DNA from 2 places in the Pseudomonas frigoris genome. Region 1 is predicted to be linked to the other one. Evidence: predicted binding sites of a transcription regulator. Region 1 holds the regulator's gene; the other holds the start of a gene.

Region 1 (3,132 bases):
TATTTACCACAGCCCGACCAAGCAGGTCGGCTGAGGTATTAATGAACAGTTTTTGTACCTACATCGATGGTCTGCCATGCATTGTTCAGTTAGTGAACGCGCAGCCAGTAATGTGGCCTCCGTCTAAGTAAGACAAGGTAAAGAAAATTCATGGGCAGCATGCATCCCGTACAGGTGATCGCGGTGACCGGCGGCAAAGGTGGCGTCGGGAAGACTAACGTGTCAGTGAACTTGTCCCTGGCTCTAGCTGAGCTCGGTCGGCGCGTCATGCTGTTGGACGCCGATCTGGGGCTGGCGAACGTCGACGTCCTGCTGGGACTGACACCCAAACGTACTTTGGCCGACGTGATCGAAGGCCGCTGCGAGCTGCGCGACGTACTGTTGCAGGGCCCTGGCGGCATTCGCATCGTCCCGGCCGCGTCCGGCACACAGAGCATGGTTCATTTGAGCCCGGCCCAACACGCCGGCCTGATCCAGGCGTTCAGCGATATCGGCGACAACCTCGACGTGCTGGTGATCGACACCGCGGCGGGCATTGGTGACTCGGTAGTCAGTTTCGTTCGCGCAGCGCAAGAAGTCTTGCTGGTGGTCTGCGACGAACCGACCTCGATCACAGATGCCTACGCACTGATCAAACTGCTGAACCGCGATTACGGCATGAACCGCTTCCGCGTCCTGGCCAACATGGCCCAGAGCCCGCAGGAAGGTCGCAACCTGTTCGCCAAGTTGACCAAGGTCACGGATCGCTTCCTTGACGTCGCCTTACAATACGTCGGCGCGGTGCCTTACGACGAAAGTGTGCGCAAGGCTGTGCAGAAGCAGCGCGCCGTCTACGAAGCCTTCCCACGGTCCAAGTGCTCACTGGCGTTCAAGGCCATTGCACAGAAGGTCGATACCTGGCCGCTACCTGCCAACCCGCGTGGGCACCTGGAGTTTTTCGTCGAGCGCCTCGTGCAACAAACCGCAGGACCGGTGCTATGACATCCAGTGGCTACAACCTCTACAAGAAGTCGGCACGTGACGCGCAGTACGAGCTGATCGAGCGTTACGCGCCACTGGTTAAACGCATTGCCTACCACTTGCTGGCGCGTCTGCCAGCCAGTGTTCAGGTGGAAGACCTGATCCAGGCCGGGATGATCGGCCTGCTTGAAGTGTCGACCAAATACGACGCCAGTAAAGGCGCGAGTTTCGAGACGTACGCGGGCATTCGAATCCGTGGCGCGATGCTCGATGAAGTACGCAAGGGGGACTGGGCGCCACGTTCGGTCCACCGCAATACCCGGATGGTCAGCGACGCCATTCGCTCGATTGAAGCTAAAACTGGCCGTGACGCTAAAGATCACGAGGTTGCGGCCGAACTCCAATTGAGTCTCGACGATTATTACGGGATTTTGAACGACACCCTGGGCAGCCGGCTATTCAGTTTCGACGATCTGTTGCAGGACGGCGAACACGAAGGGCTGCACGAGGATGGCGCGAGTGCTCATCTCGAGCCGTCACGCGATCTGGAAGATGAACGCTTCCAGGCAGCGCTGGCGGACGCGATTGCCAATTTGCCGGAGCGTGAGCGACTGGTGTTGGCGCTGTACTACGACGAAGAGTTGAATCTCAAGGAAATCGGTGAGGTCCTGGGGGTCAGCGAATCTCGGGTCAGCCAGTTACACAGCCAGTGCGCGGCCCGTTTGCGGGGGCGTTTGGGGGAGTGGCGAGCGCGCTGAAGGCAGTGTGGGGGCACTGCGAACGCGGCGGGTGGGGTGTTGAACCTTACCGGTCCCGATCTGTTGTGCTCCAGACAGTCATTGAGTGCTTTGCCGGATTGATTGAAATGGCGCGTCCAGGTGCTGGGCGCGTTTAAGACTGCTTGGAGGTCGAATTGGACAAGAACATGAAAATCCTCATCGTTGATGACTTCTCAACGATGCGGCGGATCATTAAAAACCTGTTGCGTGACCTTGGGTTCACCAACACGGTCGAGGCCGACGATGGCACCACTGCCATTCCGGTTCTCAACAGCGGCAGCATCGACTTTCTGGTAACAGACTGGAACATGCCTGGCATGACCGGTATCGAGCTGCTGCGCCATGTGCGCGCCGATGAAAAGCTCAAGAGCCTGCCAGTGCTGATGGTGACCGCTGAAGCCAAGCGCGAGCAGATCATCGAAGCGGCCCAGGCCGGTGTTAACGGCTATGTGGTCAAGCCCTTCACGGCCCAGGCGTTGAAAGACAAGATTGAAAAGATCTTCGAACGCATCGGTTGATGTGCGAAGCCACTGCGCCACGGGGGAGCTATGGAGCATAACGAGTCTTCACAGGGCGATTTCGAATCGACTCTGAAAAAACACGCGGTCGAACTGGTCGAAAGCCTTGAAAAAGGCAGGTTCGGCGACGCTGTGCAACTGATCCATGAGCTCAATCAGACCCGTGACCGTGGCCTGTATCAAGAAGTGGGCAAGCTCACTCGCGAGCTGCATAGCGCGATCGTCAATTTCCAGATTGACCCGCACATGCCGCAAGCCGAGGAAGTCTCGCAGATCACGGATGCCACCGAGCGTCTGGGTTATGTGGTCAAGCTGACCGAGGCCGCTGCCAACCGCACCATGGACCTGGTGGAAAACGCCACGCCACTGGTCAACGGCCTGAGCAACGAAGCCCAGGCCCTGAGCACCGACTGGGGACGGTTCATGCGTCGCGAAGTCGGGGCTGAAGAGTTCCGTGAGCTGGCCCGGCGAGTCGACGGTTTCCTGACACGCAGCAGCGAAGACAATCGCGTTGTGTCGAGCAACCTCAACGACATTCTGCTCGCTCAGGATTACCAGGACCTCACCGGTCAGGTGATCAAGCGCGTGACCCAATTGGTCACCGAAGTTGAAAGCAACCTGCTCAAGCTCGTGCTTATGGCCAGTCAGGTGGACCGCTTTGCGGGCATCGAACATGACCGTGAAGCGATGCTGGCAGAAAAAGATCCGCAAAAACATCTCTCTCAGGGTGAAGGTCCGCAGATTCATGCCGATAAAAGAGAAGACGTTGTGTCCGGTCAGGACGATGTGGACGATTTGCTATCCAGTCTTGGATTTTAGGTTTTTAGGTTTTTAGACCTTTAGGAGCACCCCCTTAATGAGCTTCGGCGCCGATG
Region 2 (3,132 bases), 2.4 Mb from region 1:
TGCTCGCGATCGAACAACGCCGACGAGGCATAACCGACGACGCGCGCCACCTGTGCATCCGGATAGCTACCCGCGACCAGCGCACGACGGGCAGCGTTGGCACGGTTGGCCGAAAGCTCCCAGTTACCAAAGTCACCGGTGCCCGTGTACGGCTTGGCATCGGTGTGGCCGCTGATACTGATCTTGTTCGGCACCGCTTTAATGGTGTCGGCCATGGCCAGCAGGATGTCTTCGAAGTACGGCTTCAGACGGGCACTGCCGGAGTCGAACATCGGCCGGTTTTCGGCGTCCACGATCTGGATGCGCAAACCGTCAGGCGTGATTTCGAAACTGATCTGGTCTTTGAATTTCTTCAGCTGCGGGTTCTCTTCGACCTTGGTCTGCAGTTCTTGCAGCAACAGCTCGAGACGTTCCTTCTCGACCTGCTCGGCCATGCCTTCAACCTGCTCGGCGTCGATGGTCACCTTGTCCGGCTGCGGCTGAGATTTCACCTCGGGGTTGAGGGTGTTCTCCGGCGCCAGGGTCGGCGTGCCGCCCAGGTCGATGATGTACGGCGTGCCGCTTTCGGAAAAGCCGACCGGGTCCTTGAAGTAACCGGCGATGGCGATCTTCTGTTCAGGCGTTGCGGTGGACAGCAGCCACAGCACCAGGAAGAACGCCATCATCGCCGTCGCGAAGTCCGCGAAGGCGATTTTCCAGGCGCCCCCGTGATGCCCGCCGGCGATGCGCTTGACGCGCTTGATGATTATCGGCTGGTTATTTTCCATGACTTAGCGACCGCGAACCGCTTGTTCCAGCTCAGCGAAGCTAGGACGGTGCGCCGGGTACAGAACTTTACGACCGAACTCTACCGCCAGCGACGGCGGCATACCGGAAGCCGAAGCGACCAGCGAGGCCTTGATGGCTTCGTAGACGTTCAGTTCTTCCTTGGCATCGTGGGCCAGGGAATGGGCCAGCGGACCGAAGAAACCGTACGCCGCGAGAATACCGAAGAAGGTACCGACCAGGGCCGCACCCACGTGCAGGCCGATGGATTTCTGGTCGCCTTCACCCAAGGAAGCCATGGTCACCACGATACCGAGTACCGCCGCGACGATACCGAAACCGGGCATGGCGTCGGCAATACCGTTCACCGCGAGGGATGGATGCTCGAGGTCTTCCTTGAGGCTGTAGAGTTCCATGTCGAACAGGCCCTCAAGCTCATGGGGAGCCATGTTGCCGGAGGACATAATCCGCAGGTAATCGCAGATGAACGCGGTCATGCGTTCGTCTTTTAATACCGCAGGGTATTTGGCGAAGATCGGGCTCGCGGAGGCATCTTCGATGTCGCCTTCGATGGCCATCATGCCTTCGCGGCGGCTCTTGTTGAGGATCTCGTAGATCAGACCCAGCACTTCCAGATAGAACGTGTGGTTGAAACGCGAACTGAACATGCCCAAGGATTTCTTGAGCACGTGCATGGTCATGTAACCGGGGTTGGCCTGCAGGAATGCACCAAGGGCCGCACCACCAATAATCATCACCTCGAAGGGCTGAATCAGGGCGGCAATTTTGCCGTGGGAGAGCACGTATCCGCCGAGCACGCTCGCGAATACGACGATGATGCCGATTAATTTAGCCATAGGTAGGAGAGCACTTACTGAGTCGGGTTCAAGGTCATATTCGGAAGTTAAAAAATCTCTTCTTCTACTTATCGGCAAAACTGCGCCAGACTATAGCCAGTTCAGGCGAAAAGCCAATTTGGCCCGCTCCGGGCATAGGTAATGCAGACGATGATCGCGTCCAACCATGGCTAACGAAACGAACGTTCCAACTCCAAAACCAACCACTCTCGAAGGCTGGGTCAAGCTTCTCGATGGCGTGCGCCTACCGGTTCCGCAAGCCAGTCATGACCGTGTCTGCAAGGCCATCGCCAACAGTCGCAGCTCCCTGCGCGATATCGCCGAACTGATACAGGACAGCCCCGCGCTGGCGCTGAGCGTGATTCGCGAAGCCAATCGCCACACCCACGGCAGCATGACCGAGCCTGCGGAAAACCTTGAGGTGGCGATCAATCGCCTCGGTTTGAAGCGCACCGAAGAACTGCTCGCCCGCCTGCCCGCCGAACCGCAGTTAGAAATCCCGGTGGCCCTGCGTCAGCTGCAGCTGATCAGCCAGCACGCGACCCAACAGGCCAACGGTTTTTTCGCCAGTCGCCTGGCGCGGCTGTGGCAGGACATCCACTGGGGCAGCCTGCTGTTTCTCTCGCCGCTCTGGCCGATGGCATTGACTCATCCGCAGTTGCTCGAAGAGTGGGAGCTGCGGGTCATCCATAAAGGCGAGTCGGCGCGCACAGTCGAAAAGCAATTGTTCGGCGCTCGCCTGCTGGATATCTGCCTGGCGCTCGTGGACATCTGGCGCCTGCCGATCTGGGTGCAGCAGGGTTATCGGCTGCTGCTCAACGAGCAGCGTGAGCTGGTGAAAGTGCTGCGCATCGCGCGCGACAGCGATCATCCATTACGCCAGCAGAACCGCCTCGATGACGATCCGACCCTGCGCCGCTGGCTCAATCAACCGGCCAATACGGTGCTGCTGGCCAACGGTCTGGCGCTGTCGGCGCAACAGGCCTGGGACAGTCCACACAGTGAGCGCTGGCAGTACCTGACCAGCCTTTACCTGCAAATGCCGATGGACGAAGTGCAGCAGCAGTTGCACCAACAGGCCGCCAACAGCGCCCGCCATCACGCCATGCCAGACCTTTGGCACCCGGCCGTTTCACTGATCTGGCCGTGGGGTATGAACCGCGTTCACGCCGGATTGCTGCCAGCCCCGGCACCGACTGCCGAAGACCTGGCGAAATGGCGCAGACAGTGTGCCGAGTTGCTGGTCGAGCCGAGTCGCTTTACCAATGCCATGCACTTGACCACGTCTGCCCGGGACGCGTTGGTCGCGTGCGGCATGCGTCGGGTGATGATCCTGATGGCCGACCGCACTCACGCCAATCTGCGAGTGCACCAGACGGCCGGGCTGCCAAAAGAAGTGGCCGGTCTGAACTTCGCCGTCAGCCAGAGCACCGTGCTGCAACGCCTGCTCTCGCAGCAGGCCCAGGTACGCCTGACGCCGGCCAACAACGCACAATTTTCCGCCCTGTTA

The links. The regulator FliA, encoded in region 1, starts transcription of late flagellar genes. The targets are predictions, from matches to a motif close to CTAAAGTTTNNNNNNNNNNNGCCGNTAA.
Region 2: a site for FliA is predicted at 1,691-1,718, ahead of motA (flagellar motor stator protein MotA). Genes of this name have one in related genera too.

What each region holds. Positions count from the first base shown of each region.
Region 1 is NZ_CP180479.1:5,232,426-5,235,557, reverse strand. Features, by position in the region: gene flhF (flagellar biosynthesis protein FlhF) at 1-34, shown strand, start outside; gene fleN (flagellar synthesis regulator FleN) at 151-981, shown strand; gene fliA (RNA polymerase sigma factor FliA) at 978-1,718, shown strand; gene ACMXYH_RS24045 (chemotaxis response regulator CheY) at 1,886-2,257, shown strand; gene ACMXYH_RS24040 (protein phosphatase CheZ) at 2,288-3,076, shown strand; gene ACMXYH_RS24035 (chemotaxis protein CheA) at 3,114-3,132, shown strand, end outside.
Region 2 is NZ_CP180479.1:786,503-789,634, reverse strand. Features, by position in the region: gene motB (flagellar motor protein MotB) at 1-767, opposite strand, end outside; gene motA (flagellar motor stator protein MotA) at 771-1,622, opposite strand; gene ACMXYH_RS03580 (HDOD domain-containing protein) at 1,789-3,132, shown strand, end outside.